DNA from 3 places in the Streptosporangium sp. OZ121 genome. Region 2 is predicted to be linked to each of the others. Evidence: riboswitches for the same ligand, from Rfam matches in the RefSeq annotation. Region 2 holds a riboswitch; each other region holds the start of a gene.
The links. Region 2 has a riboswitch for S-adenosylmethionine ahead of ACTOQ1_RS30215 (aminotransferase class V-fold PLP-dependent enzyme). Riboswitches for the same ligand answer to the same signal wherever they lie in the genome.
Positions count from the first base shown of each region.

Region 1: linked by a shared signal. The riboswitch ahead of thrC (threonine synthase) and the one ahead of ACTOQ1_RS30215 (aminotransferase class V-fold PLP-dependent enzyme) in region 2 are both predicted to bind S-adenosylmethionine.
Region 3: linked by a shared signal. The riboswitch ahead of ACTOQ1_RS32240 (hypothetical protein) and the one ahead of ACTOQ1_RS30215 (aminotransferase class V-fold PLP-dependent enzyme) in region 2 are both predicted to bind S-adenosylmethionine.

Region 1 is NZ_JBPXMC010000052.1:27,704-32,369, forward strand. Features, by position in the region: gene ACTOQ1_RS41885 (S1 family peptidase) at 1-1,568, shown strand, start outside; SAM riboswitch class I at 1,835-1,975, shown strand; gene thrC (threonine synthase) at 1,990-3,285, shown strand; gene ACTOQ1_RS41895 (MoaD/ThiS family protein) at 3,308-3,583, shown strand; gene ACTOQ1_RS41900 (cold-shock protein) at 3,931-4,131, shown strand.
Region 2 is NZ_JBPXMC010000021.1:103,423-108,088, reverse strand. Features, by position in the region: gene ACTOQ1_RS30220 (NADH-quinone oxidoreductase subunit D) at 1-766, opposite strand, end outside; gene ACTOQ1_RS30215 (aminotransferase class V-fold PLP-dependent enzyme) at 784-2,109, opposite strand; SAM riboswitch class IV at 2,162-2,277, opposite strand; gene ACTOQ1_RS30210 (TerC family protein) at 2,512-3,369, shown strand; gene ACTOQ1_RS30205 (cytochrome P450) at 3,397-4,596, shown strand.
Region 3 is NZ_JBPXMC010000024.1:103,303-107,968, forward strand. Features, by position in the region: gene ACTOQ1_RS32225 (MarR family winged helix-turn-helix transcriptional regulator) at 1-22, opposite strand, end outside; gene ACTOQ1_RS32230 (MFS transporter) at 151-1,377, shown strand; gene ACTOQ1_RS32235 (FAD/NAD(P)-binding protein) at 1,402-2,040, opposite strand; gene ACTOQ1_RS32240 (hypothetical protein) at 2,037-2,297, opposite strand; SAM riboswitch class IV at 2,337-2,449, opposite strand; gene ACTOQ1_RS32245 (DUF402 domain-containing protein) at 2,502-3,023, shown strand; gene ACTOQ1_RS32250 (ABC transporter permease) at 3,094-3,846, opposite strand; gene ACTOQ1_RS32255 (ATP-binding cassette domain-containing protein) at 3,839-4,666, opposite strand, start outside.

The DNA of each region.
Region 1 (4,666 bases), on a different contig from region 2:
GACACACTGTTTCCACGACATGCGTCCTGGCGGCCACCGCACTTGCCCTGGCCGCCGTACCGGCCGGCGCCGAACGCCGGGCGGCGGGTGCTCCGGCCATGCCCGCCGCCCCGTCCGCCACCACGGCCGTGTCGGCCGTGTCGGCCGCGCTGAAACCGCCGCCGAACATGCTGGAGGCGCTCGAGCGCGATCTCGGCCTGACCCCGGCCCAGGCCCAGGCCCGGCTGCTCAACGAGGCCCGCCTGAGCCCGGTCGCGATACAGCTGAGCAGAAGGCTCGGCCCCCGTTTCGGCGGTGTTTGGCTCAGGGGAAGCACCGCGCACACCCTGGTGGCGGCCACCACCAGTGCCGCCGACATCCCCACGATCCTCGACGCGGGAGCCCAGGCCGAGGTCGTCCCCAGGTCGCTGGCGGAGCTCACCGTGACCAAGCAGAAGATCGACGAAGCCCTGCCCCCGCGGCCGCTCGTGTCGAGCGCGCGCTTCGTCGACGTGAAGAGGAACAAGGTGGTCGTCCTCTCCCCGAAACCTGATGACGCCCAGAACTTCGTCGAGAGCGCGGGGGTGGACGAGGAGGCGGTGGTCGTGCTGCCCAGCACCGAGGTTCCCCTGACCCTGAACGACCTGGTGGGCGGCAACGCCTACTACATCGGCGTCACCAGCCGCTGCTCGATCGGCTTCTCCGTGCTCAAGGGCACCCAGCAGGGTTTCGTCAGCGCGGGTCACTGCGGCAGGACCGGCGCCGCCACCACCGGCTTCAACCGCGTCGCCCAGGGCACCTTCCAGGGATCGGTCTTCCCGGGCAGCGACTACTCCTGGGTCGCGACCAACAGCGACTGGACCGCCACCCCGACGGTGGACAACGGCGCGGGCGGCACCGTGCCCGTCGCCGGCGCCCGGGTCGCCGTCGAGGGGGCCTCGGTCTGCCGGTCCGGCTCCACCACCGACTGGCACTGCGGCCTCATCCAGCAGCACGACGCCAGCGTCACCTACCCCCAGGGCACCGTCTTCGGGCTGACCCGCACCAACGTCTGCGCCGAACCCGGAGACTCCGGCGGCTCGTTCATCTCCATCGACCAGGCCCAGGGCGTCACCTCCGGCGGCACCGGCGACTGCAGCCAGGGCGGCACCACCTACTTCCAGCCGGTCGGCGAGATCCTCACCGCCTACGGCCTGAGCCTGAGGACCACCGCGGGCAATCCGCCGCCGCCGGTCACGGGCACCTGCACCGGCTTCCCGAACACCTACACCGGCACCCTGGCCGCCGGCCGGTCCGCCTACCAGCCGAGGGGCCTGTACTACAGGCTGACCGTCGGAGGTCTCCAGACCGCCTGCCTGGACGGCGCCGACGGCACCGACTTCGACCTTTACCTGCAGAAGTGGAACGGCAGGAACTGGGCGGTCGTCGCCACCTCCGACAGCGCGGGTCCCGACGAGAGGATCTCCTACACCGGCACGCCCGGCTACTACCGCTACCGGGTGTTCAGCGCGGCCGGCTCCGGCCCCTACACCCTGGGGTTCCGGGTGCCGAGTGCCGTGACCGCTCCGGCGGGTCGCCTCGGGAGGTGATGACCGCTCCGGCGGGTCGCCTCCGGCGGCGATGACCGGAAGGGGACGGGGCCCCCGCCGGACCCGCGATCACCGAGGATCGCGGGTCCGGCGGGGGCCCCGCCTGCCGTCCGGGACGCGTGCCGGGTGCCTCGCGACCGGCGGCCCGGGTCCGGTCGTCCGCTGGATAACACGCCATGTCTCGCACAGTGAGACAAGGAGTCAGGAGGGCGGTGGGGCGGGGTAGAGTGCTCAAGACCTGTGTGTCAGGTTTCCAACTGAATATTTGCTCATCCAGAGGGGTGGAGGGACCGGCCCTGCGAAGCCCCGGCAACCATCCCGGTTCAAGACTCGTGATCTGAACGAGGTCGGCCGGGACAGGTGCCAATTCCGGTCTGTGACCAGGGTGGTCCAGACGAAGATGAGGGAAAGGCCTCGCTTCATGGCGCTCGCAACCACTGAGAACAACACCGCCACCTCCTCCGGTCGTGCCGGCGACGCGCGAGACCGGCGCTTCGGCCCCGCCGTCGCCCTGTCCTGCCGGGAGTGCGGTGCCCGCTACGACCTCGGCCCCAGCTTCGCCTGTAACGAGTGTTTCGGGCCCCTTGAGATCGCGTACGACTTCGGGCGTGTGACCCGGGAGCGCATCGCCGAGGGGCCGACCAACATCTGGCGCTACCGCTCGCTGCTGCCCGTCCCCGACGACGTGGCGGCCAAGCCCAACATGGCGCCCGGCTGGACCAAGCTCGTCAACGCCGGCAATCTCGCCCGCGAGCTGGGCATCCGCTCCCTGCACGTGAAGGACGACTCCGGCAACCCCACGCACTCCTTCAAGGACCGCGTGGTGGCCATCGCCGTCGAGGCCGCCCGCAACTTCGGTTTCCACACCCTCTCCTGCTCCTCCACCGGCAACCTGGCCGGCGCCGTGACCGCCGCCGCCGCGCGGGCCGGGCTGGACGCCTGCGTGTTCATCCCCTCCGACCTGGAACAGGCCAAGATCGTCATGGCCTCCGTGTACGGCGGCAGGCTCATCGGCATCGAGGGCACGTACGACGACGTGAACCGCTTCTGCTCCGAGCTCATCGGCGACGAGCTGGGCGACCAGTGGGGCTTCGTCAACGTCAACCTCCGGCCGTACTACGCGGAGGGGTCCAAGACCCTGGCCTACGAGATCGCCGAGCAGCTCGGCTGGCGCATCCCCGACCAGATCGTCATCCCGGTCGCGTCGGGTTCGCAGCTCACGAAGGTCGACAAGGGCTTCAAGGAGCTGATCGCGCTCGGCCTGGTCGAGGACAGGCCGTACAAGATCTTCGCGGCCCAGGCCGAGGGGTGCTCCCCGGTCTCCGCCGCCTACAAGGCGGGCCACGACGTGATCCGCCCGGTCAAGCCGGACACGATCGCCAAGTCGCTGGCGATCGGCAACCCGGCCGACGGCCCGTACGTCCTGGACATCGCCCGCCGCACCGGCGGCGCGGTCGAGGACGTCACCGACGCCGAGATCGTCGACGCGATCCGGCTGCTGGCCAGGACCGAGGGCATCTTCGCCGAGACCGCCGGAGGCGTCGTCGTCGGGGTGCTGCGCAAGCTGGTCGCCTCGGGCACGCTCGACCCCGACGCCGAGACCGTGGTGCTCAACACCGGCGACGGTCTCAAGACCCTTGACGCGGTGGCCGCGGAGGCGCGCCCGACCGCGGTGATTCGGCCTTCTCTTGACGCATTCCGTGCGGCTATCGCCTAGAAATCGTGAAAGGTACTGAATTATGAGCGTTTCTGTGCGGATTCCGACGATTCTCCGGACTTACACCGATGGTGCCGCCGAGGTGAACGGAGAGGGTGAGACCCTCCGCGATGTTCTTCAGAAGCTCGACGCGGACTTCCCGGGGATCGGCGCCCGGATTCTTGATGAATCGGGAAAGATCCGACGTTTTGTCAACGTCTATGTCGGGGATGAGGACGTCCGTTTTGTCGACAACCTCGACACGGCCACGCCCTCCGGCGTCCAGGTCTCCATCATCCCGGCGGTGGCCGGAGGCTGATCCTCCCGCCCTGACGCGGCGCTGACCGCCCCGCGCCGCCCCCAGGGCGCCCGCGACTCCACGGCACCCGCCCGGCTCCGGCCGGGCGGGTGCCGCGTTTTATGACGCAAGCTCATATTCAGGGACTTAGATGGGTCATGTAACCCTTAACTAACTAATAGTGATAGTGAAACTCTGTTCTCGTACTAAAAGCTCTCGTAAAGCGGTAGTTTGGTGCTTGACTCTGTTGCCCTACCGCTTCCCACAGGTATGGTCGGAACGATCGACGTGGCGAAGTCCGTCCCGGCGATTGAGGACTTCGCGAGAGGAATGGGCGTCGTCCTTAAGACCAGTAAGAGGAGTCGCAAGTGGCGCAGGGCACCGTCAAATGGTTCAACGCGGACAAGGGCTACGGCTTCATCGCGGTAGACGGTGGTAAGGATGTGTTCGTCCATTACTCCGCGATCATGATGGACGGCTACCGTGCCCTCGAGCAGGGCCAGCGGGTCGAGTTCGAGATCACCCAGGGTCAGAAGGGTCCCCAGGCGGAGTCCGTCCGGGCGGTCTGACGTAGCCGTTTCGTGAATTCGCAGGGAAGAGCCGGTGGATCCCGCGGTATCGCAGTCCGCTGGATCCTCACCGCCCAGGCCCGGCTCGCCCCCAGCGGGCGAGCCGGGCCTTCGCGTCGTACGGGACGGGCGGCCGTACGGGACGCGTGGCCGCGCGGGGGTGCGTAGAGGGGCGGGTCGAGGGGCGGGGCGGTGGTGCGCGGTCGCACGGAGACGCCGGGAGGCGCACGGGGGCGCGCGGAGCCCGCGGAGCCCTCAGGGGGGCACGAACGCTGACCGCCACGCACCACGGCCGGGGCCGGGCACGCGGAGCCCTCAGGGGGGGCACGGAACGCGCGGCGAGCCGATGGTGACGCGTGGCCCACACCGACGTGACGCGAGATCTACGTCCGCATGACACGGAGTTGACGTCCCCGTCTCGGGCGGCGCAGGTCAACGGATCGTGGCTTGCACTCGACAGGGTAGAGTGCTAAACAGATTGTTGGCACTCGCGCATAGAGAGTGCCAATCCTGGATCGAGGCGATGGGGCCCGCC
Region 2 (4,666 bases):
GCAGGTCGACGTCGACGCCGGAGGCGCGGGCGATGGGGCCGCTCACGCCGTACTGCATGATCGTCTCGCGGTCGAGGACGCCGACCCCGCGCGTGCGGGCGAGGAAGATCTCGTTCCCGACGATCAGGTTCTCGATGTCGGGCAGCCGTCGCCGCACGTCGGCCACGGCCTGGGCGACCCGGCCCGTCCACCCCTCGGGGATCTCCTCCTTCAGGCCGCCGACCCGGTTGAACATGTAGTGCATGCGCCCGCCGGAGATCTCCTCCATCACGGCCTGGAGGGTCTCGCGCTCCCGGAACGCGTAGAAGACCGGGGTGATCGCGCCGAGTTCCAGCGGGTAGGAGCCGAGGAACATCAGGTGGCTGAGCACCCGGTTGAGCTCGGCCATCAGCGTGCGCGTCCAGACCGCCCTGACCGGCACCTCCATGCCGAGCATCCGTTCCACCGCGAGCACGACGCCCAGCTCGTTGGCGAACGCCGACAGCCAGTCGTGCCGGTTGGCCAGCACGATGATCTGCCGGTAGTCGCGCACCTCGAAGAGCTTCTCCGCGCCCCGGTGCATGTAGCCCACGATCGGCTCGGCCGAGCTGATCCGTTCCCCGTCCAGGGTGAGCCGCAGCCGCAGCACGCCGTGCGTGGACGGGTGCTGCGGGCCGATGTTGAGGATCATGTCCTCGGTCGCGAGCTCCTTGCCGTGCGCCCCCCGCACGGCCTCGGCCCCCGCCCCCATTCCCACGCTCAGCTCGCGGGGCGCGCCTTCAGTCATAGGGCCATGCTGTCACGTCAGCCGCGCGAGGCAAGATCCCGCAGGGCGTCGATCAACCGGTCGACGTGCTCGGAGGTGGTACCGATGCCGATGGAGGCGCGGACGGCGGAGGCGGTGACGTCGTCGCAGCCGCCGTCCTTGGCGCCCAGCAGGTGCCGTACGAAGGGGTGGGCGCAGAACTTGCCGTCGCGGACGCCGATGCCGTAGTCGCCGGACAGGACCTCGGCGACCTCGCGGGCGGTGAAGCCGTCCACCACGAAGGAGACGATGCCGACGCGCGGGTGGTCCGGGCCCCACAGGGACAGCTCGTGCACGCCGGGGACGGAGGCGAGACCCGCGCGCAGGCGCTCGAGGAGGTGCTCCTCCTCGCGGACCAGCGGGGTCCAGCCGGTGGCGGTCAGGGCGTCGCAGGCCGCGGCGAGCGCGACGGCGCCCAGCACGTTCGGGGTTCCCGCCTCGTGCCGGGCCTCGGGGTCGTCGTGCCACTCGGTGCCGTCGTCGTTCACGGCCTTCACCGCGCCGCCGCCCCGCAGGTACGGCTCGGCCTCGGCCAGCCAGTCGGAACGGCCGATCAGCGCGCCGGTGCCGAACGGCGCGTAGAGCTTGTGGCCGGAGAAGACCACGTAGTCCAGGTCGAGCGCCGTCAGGTTGAGGCGGCGGTGCGGGACGAGCTGCGCGGCGTCGACGAGGACGCGGGCCCCGTGGCGGTGGGCGATGTGGGCCAGCGCGGCGATCGGCCAGAGCTCCCCGGTGACGTTGGAGGCGGCGGTCACGACCAGCAGCTTGGGGCCGTCGATCGAGGCGAGGGCGTCGTCGGCGGCGCGGACGGCCTCGCCGGGGAAGGCGGGGGCCGCCAGCCGCACGACCCGCTCCCAGGGCAGCAGCGAGGCGTGGTGCTCGGTGTCGAAGACCACGGCGGTGGTGCCCTCGGGCAGGCTGCGGGCCAGCAGGTTGGTCGCGTCCGTGGTGTTGCGGGTGAAGATCACCGAGTCGTCGGGACGGGCGCCGACGAAGGCGCGCACCGTGTGCCTGGCCTGCTCGTAGCGGGCCGTGGTCAGCTGGGACGCGTACCCGGCGCCGCGGTGGACGCTGGAGTAGGCCGGGAGCGCGGCGGCGACGGCGGCGCTGACCGGCTCCAGACAGGGGGCGCTCGCGGCGTAGTCGAGGTTGGCGTAGCGGACGAGCCTGCCGCCCCTGACCGGGACCTCCAGGTCCGAGCCGAGCACGGCCGGGATCGGGCGGTCACCGGACGCGTAGGTCTCGGGGACGGTCACCGGAGCGGCGGCGGTGGCCGGGACGACGGGGGCGGGGCTCGCGGGGGTGAAGATCGTCAGGGTGGACATGCCAGGGCTCCTTCGAGGTCATCGGACCCCAACCCATGACACAGGTGCCTGGAGCCCGCGCTTGCCCGGCACACCTCGTGCCGGACCAGGTCCTCACCCGGGGCACCCCGCCGCGGACGCGAGGGTTGCCGGCCAGCGAGCCGGGGCTTGTCACTGGCACTCATGACCTACGGGGGAACTATAACCGACACCTCGCGGTGCCCCGCAAGTCCGAAACGTGATCAACCCGATATCGGAGCCGGAGCGGGCGTCCTCGGGAACGCCCGGCGGATTTGACAGCGAAGCGTGATGAGGGGGAAGGAACTCCCGGCGTTCCCCGGTCGTCCAGGCAGTCAGTCGAAGAAGCACTCGGGCAGCTGGGCCGGCGGTGCGTTCGGGCGCCGGCCGACGAAGGAGGAAGCAATGGACTGGGTGACCAGCCCGGAGATATGGATAGGGTTCTTCACCCTTGTCGCCCTGGAGATCGTCCTGGGAATCGACAACATCATCTTCATCTCGATCCTGGTGGGCAAGCTCCCGCCCGAGCAGCGCGACAAGGCCCGCAAGCTCGGCCTCGCCGTCGCCCTGCTCAGCCGCCTCCTGCTGCTGCTGGCGTTGTCGTGGGTGGTGAGGCTCACCGAACCGATGTTCGAGGTCTTCGGGCAGGGGATATCGGGGCGCGATCTGATCCTGATACTCGGCGGCCTGTTCCTGCTGGGCAAGAGCGTCCACGAGATGCACGGCAGCCTGGAGGGAGAGGCCCACCACTCCGAGGGCAAGGTCGCCTCCTCCTTCACCTCGGTGATCATCCAGATCATGATCCTCGACGTCGTCTTCTCGCTCGACTCGGTGATCACCGCGGTCGGCATGGTCGACGAGCTGGGCGTCATGGTCGCGGCCGTCATCGTCTCGGTCATCGTGATGCTGGTCGCCTCCGGGCCGATCAGCCGCTTCGTGGACCGGCACCCGAGCATCAAGATGCTCGCCCTGTCCTTCCTGGTGCTGGTCGGCGTCGTGCTCATCGCCGAGGGGTTCGAGCAGCACATCTCGAAGGGCTACATCTACTTCGCGATGGCGTTCTCGCTGCTGGTGGAGCTGCTGAACATCCGGATGCGCGGCAAGGCGGGGCGGAAGCCGGTCGAGCTGCGTTCCCGCTACGAGGCCGACGGCGAGGCCGGCCCGGAGACGCCGGAGGGCACGGAGGCCCCGGTGGGCGCGGAGACCCCGGCGGGCCGGGCGGACGAGCCGGTCGAGAGGGGGAAGCCGGACGAGCAGACCTGATCCTGGACCGGGGATTACGATGCTTACGTGCGCTTTGATCCCTGGAATCCGGAATTCGTCGCCCACCCCTATGACGTCTACGACGAGCTGAGGCGGGAGCGGCCGGTCAGCTTCTTCGAACCGACCGGCCAGTGGCTGGTGGCCAGGCACGCCGACGTCAACGCGCTGCTGCGAGACCGCAGGCTCGGCCGCTCCTACCTGCACGTGGCCTCGCACCAGGAGTTCGGCAGGCCGGACGACCCAGAGTTCCAGGACCCGTTCTGGCGGGTGATCAGGGCGGGAATGCTCGATGTCGAGCCGCCGGTGCACACCAGGCTCCGGCGGCTGGTGTCGAAGGCGTTCACCCCCCGCATGGTCGAGGCGCTCCGCCCCAAGGTCGCCCGGATGGCAGGGGAACTGGTGGACGACTTCGTCGAGCGCGGCGGCGGAGACCTGATCGCCGAGGTCGCCGAGCCGCTCCCGGTCACCGTGATCGCCGAGATGCTGGGCGTCCCCGAGGCCGACCGGCACCTGCTGCGGCCCTGGTCGGCCGACATCTGCGGCATGTACGAGCTCCAGCCGTCGGTCGAGGCCCAGCACACGGCCGTACGGGCGGCCGAGGAGTTCTCCGCCTATCTCGTCGAGCTGGCCCGCGCCCGCAGGGCCGACCCCGGCGACGACCTGATCAGCGCGCTCGCCCTGGTGGCCGACGAGGGTGACAGGCTCACCGAGGAGGAGCTGGTCGGCACCTGCGTGCTGCTGCTCAACGCCGGGCACGAGGCCACCGTCAACGTCACCGGCAACGGCTGGTGGTCGTTGTTCCGCAACCCGGCCGAGCTGGACCGGCTCCGCGCCGACCACACCCTGCTGCCCACGGCGGTCGAGGAGCTGATGCGCTGGGACACCCCGCTGCAGATGTTCGAGCGCTGGGTGCTGGAGGACATCTCGGTGGGCGGGGTCGACATCCCGCGCGGCACCGAGGTGGCGCTGCTGTTCGGCTCGGCCAACCGCGATCCCGAGGTCTTCGCCGACCCCGCCCGCCTGGACGTGGGCCGGGCCGACAACCCGCACATCTCCTTCGGCGCAGGGATCCACTTCTGCCTCGGGGCACCGCTGGCCAGGGTCGAGCTGATCGAGTCCTTCGGCGCCCTGCTGCGCAAGGCCCCGAAGATGGAACTCGCCGCCGAGCCCGTCTGGGGACCGGGCTACGTCATCCGCGGTCTCACCTCCCTGGACGTGCGGGTCTGAACCGGCCTCGGACCTGGAGGCGCGGGTCTGAACCGGCCTCGGACGAAGCAGCCGGAGCGGGCGACGCGGA
Region 3 (4,666 bases), on a different contig from region 2:
CGATGGAATCAGGCTCTGGCATGCCCAAAGGGTAACGCCGCCCTCCGCCGGATCGCCGTCGACGCCACATCACCTTTAATACGGATGCATATATTATGTTTTCGTAGTAAATTTCCATCCATGACTCCTTCGCGCGGTTTATGGGCCCCCTTGCGAGATCCTCGCTTCCGCCTGCTGTGGACCGGCCAGACCCTCTCGCACATCGGCGACTCCATCACCGTCGTGGCCCTCGCGCTGGCGATCGTCACCGCGACCGGCTCGGCCACCGACCTCGGGGTGGTCCTGGCCGCCCAGTCGATCGCCACGGTGGCGCTGATGCTGCCCGGCGGCGTGTGGGCCGACCGGCTCCCGCGCCGTCGCGTGATGATCGGCGCCGACGTGGTGCGCGGGCTCGCCCACGCCGCCATGGGCCTCGAGCTGATCACCGGCACGGTCGACATCGTCCACCTGGCGGCGCTGGCCGCCGTCTCGGGGGCCGGTTCCGCGTTCTTCCTGCCCGCCACGACCGGCCTGGTGCCCGCCACCGTGGCGGCGGAGCACCTTTCCCGGGCCAACGCGCTCATGGCGATCGCCCAGCGCGGGTCCATGCTGCTCGGCCCGGGGATCGCCACCGCCCTCGCGCTGACCGCCGGCCCCGGCTGGGCACTGCTCCTGGACGCCGCGACGTTCACGGCCAGCGCGGTGCTGCTGGGCCGGCTCCGGCTCGCGCCGATCCCGCCCGCGCCGCGCGAGCGGTTCGTCAGGCAGCTGGCCGAGGGCTGGGCCCAGCTGCGCCGCCACCGGTGGTACTGGACGAACCTCGTCGGCCACTCCATGTGGAACCTCAGCCGCTGTGCCCTGATCACGATCGGCCCCGTGATCGCCGTCACGACCCTCGGGGGCGAGCTCGCCTGGGGCACGATCGTGCAGGGCGGCACGGTCGGCGCCCTGTGCGGCGCGCTGCTGGCACTGCGGGCGAGGCCGCGAAGGCCTCTGGTCGTGGCCAACGTCGCGCTCACGCTCGGCGCCCTGCCCCTGGTCCTGCTCGCCGCCGAAGCGCCCGCACCGACCGTCGCGGTGGCCTACGGGCTGATGACCGGCGGCCTGGCCTTCATGTCCCCCATGTGGGAGACCGCCGTGCAGGAGCACATCCCGGCCGAGGCGATCTCACGGGTGTCCGCGTACGACTGGCTGCTCTCCCTCGGGCTGACCCCCCTCGGCATGGCGCTGGCCGGGCCGCTGGCCGGGGCGGTGGGCACGGCCCCCACCCTGTACGGGGCGGCGGCGCTGCTGGCGATCTCCTGCCTGGGGGTGCTGGCCCTGCCCGACATCCGTGGCCTCCGTCAGGGCTCGGCCGGCACCAGCTTGGGCACCGCGCCGAGCAGCTCGCGGGTGTAGTCGTGCCGGGGCAGGAAGAACACCTCATCCACGTGCCCCTCCTCCACGCCCCTCCCTCCGGGCGGCGCGGGGTACGACGTCGTGGGTGGCGAGCACCTCGGCGATCTCGTCGCCGACGGTACGGAGCGGGTCGAACGACGTCAGCGCGTCCTGGAACACCAGCCCCACGAACCGGCCGCGCAGTCGCCGCCGGTCACGGGTGCCGAACCGGAGCGCGTCCCGGCCGTTCACCGCGAACCGGGAGGCCGTGACCTCGGCGAGGTCGACGGCGCGGGCGGCGTGCACGTGCACCCGGACGCCGCGCGGGGCGGTCGCCACCGCCTGCCGGAAGACGTGGGAGAGGTAGCCGTTCTGTGCCGGGCGGGAGGCGAACCCGCCGGGGTCGCAGCCGAGCCACTCGGCCAGCGTGGGTCCGGGGCGGATCGGTCCCTCGCAGCGCACCGACTCGTCGGTGAAGAGCGTCACGTCGGCGGCGGTGGAGTTCATCCAGAGCAGGTCCGGCTGGTCGTGGCGCCAGACGCGCCCGCCGCCCGGCGGGTGGGGGTCGATCACGTGGACGTCCAGCGACGGCCAGCCGAGCAGGTCGGCGGCGTTGGCGCAGATGCGCTCCACCAGGCAGGTGCCCGTCGGCCCGGCGCCGACGACGGCGATCGCGGCGCTCATACGGCGGCTCTGCGGCGCGGGCGGTCCCGGTCGGCGTGCGACGGCTCGACCGGGAAGGCGACCACGGCCGCGCGCTGCGCGTACGGACAGACGGCCGCGACGTAGAGGTGGTGGCGCCCGGGCTCGGCGGGGAAGGCGGGTGTGCCGATCCGCCCCTGGAAGGGACAACGCGGGCCGGGCCTGCCACCGGGCCGGTGGTGGCCGTGGGTGTCGAGGCCGACGGGGCTCGCGTGGTTCGGTGTGCTGGTCTTCGACATGTGGCGCTCCCGGGCATGTCTCGGTGACCCTGGTGAGGGAGTCCGCGCTTGCGGCACGCCCACCGTGCCGCCAGGTCTCCCCCGGGGGCACCCCGCCGCGGTGCGAGGGTTGCCGGTCAGCCGGCCGGGGCTTCTCACTGACGCTCTTAACCTATTTATAGGGTAGGAAATACATAGATCTCTGTCAAGCCTTAGTGTCGTGGAATGTCCTATGAGAGCGTGAACGTGGTCTACCGCAAGTACGACGGGTCACTGCACTGGCACCACCGCGGCCTGCTCCTCGGCGAGGACGAGCACGGGGTGTGGACGGGCTGCGTGGCCGGCTCCAGTGGTCACAAGGGCGACGGTCCCGCGGTCGCCTGGCCGCATCCGTTCGTGATGCTCTTCCCCCGCGACGCCTGGTGGACGGCCGCCTTCAACGCCGCCCCGAACAAGCACGAGATCTACTGCGACGTCTCCACGGTGCCGGAGTGGAGAGACGGCGAGGTCACCATGGTCGACCTGGACCTCGACGTGATCCGGACCCGCCGGAACCTGCTGAAGGGCCGCCCGAGCCGGGTCTTCCTGGACGACGAGGACGAGTTCGAGGAGCACCAGGTCAAGTACGCCTACCCGCCCGACGTGGTCGAGAACGCCCGCGCCTCGGCCGCCTGGCTGATGGAGGCCGTCACCTCCCGCACCGCCCCCTTCGGGGACGCGCCGCGCTGGCTCACCCTGGTCGGCTGAACCATGGGCGGGGGCACCGGGGGGTACCGGGGGCGGCGCCACCCCCACCGCTCCCGGCGCCCCCGCGACCTCAGCGGGCGCGGCGGCGGAACATCCCGCCGGAGAGGACCGTCGAGACCAGCAGGAAACCGCCGCACCAGGCCAGCGCCTTCCACGGGTCGCTCCCCACGGGCCGGTCGAGCAGCAGGCCGCGTACGGACTCGATGATCGGCGTGGCCGGCTGGTTCTCCGCGAACCCGTGCAGCCACGCGGGCATGGTGTGCACCGGGACGAAGGCGCTGCTCGGGTAGGGCAGGAACATCACCAGGAAGGTGAAGGCGCCCGCGGCCTCCGGTGTCCTGGCCAGCAGGCCGACCAGGGCCGAGACCGCGGACATGGCCAGGACGAACACCACCAGGACCCCCACCGCCGCGGCCCAGCCGGACAGGCCCGCGTCCGCCCGGAAGCCGAGCAGGAACGCGACGGCGAACACGACGGCGAGCGAAGTGAGGTTGCGCACGGTGCTCGCGGCCACGTGCCCGCCCAGGAACGCCCCGCCGCCGACGTCCATCGACCTGAACCTGTCGACGATCCCCCGGCTCATGTCGTGGCTGACGGCGACCGCGGTCAGGGAGGCGCCGTAGGAGGCGCACATGACGAGGATGCCGGGGACGGCGTAGGTGACGTAGTCGGTGCCGGTCTGGATCGCGCCGCCGAACAGGTAGACGAACAGCAGCATGACCAGGACGGGCATCAGGAACGAGGTGAGCAGCGCGTCGAGGTTGCGCAGCGACAGGCGGACGGCACGGCCGGTCATCACCGGCCAGGCGGCGAGTTCAGACACCGGCCCGCTCCCTGTCCGTCAGCGCGAGGAACGCGTCGTCGAGCGTGGCGCCGCGCACGGTGAACCTCTCGACCGCCGAGCGCCCCGGGTCCACCTCGTCCAGCAGGGCCCGGATCCCCGTGGCGCTCCCGTCGGTGGCCGCCCCGACGGTCAGCGTGGCGAGATCGGCGTGGACGGCCCGCGCCCCGAGAAGGCACGTCACCTCGGCGAACGACCGCGCGTCGGACAGGACGAGGTCCAGCCGCCAGGCGGCGACCCTCGCCTTGAGCTCGTCGGCGGTGCCCTCCGCGACCACCCGCCCGCCGTCGAGCAACGCGATCCTGTCGGCCAGGCTGTCGGCCTCCTCCAGATACTGGGTGGTCAGGAAGACCGTGGTGCCCGAGCCGGTGAGCTGGGTGATCACTTCCCACATCGCCTGCCTGCTCCGCACGTCGAGACCGGTGGTCGGCTCGTCGAGAAAGATCACCGACGGCGCGCCGACCAGCCCCGCGGCCAGGTCCAGCCGTCGCCACATGCCGCCCGAGTACGTGCCGACCCGCCGCCTCCCCGCCTCGGCCAGGTCGAACCGCTCCAGCAGCTCGGCCGCCCTGCGGCGGGCCGCCGCGCGTGACAGGCCGGACAGGCGGCCCATCATCCGCAGGTTCTCCTCGCCGGTCAGCAACTCGTCGACCGCCGCGTGCTGGCCGGTCAGGCTGATGGCGCGGCGGACCCGGCGGCGGTCGCGCACGACGTCGAACCCGGCCACCGTGGCCCGCCCCGCGTCCGGCCCGACCAGCGTCGCCAGGATGCGCACGGTCGTGGTCTTGCCCGCGCCGTTCGA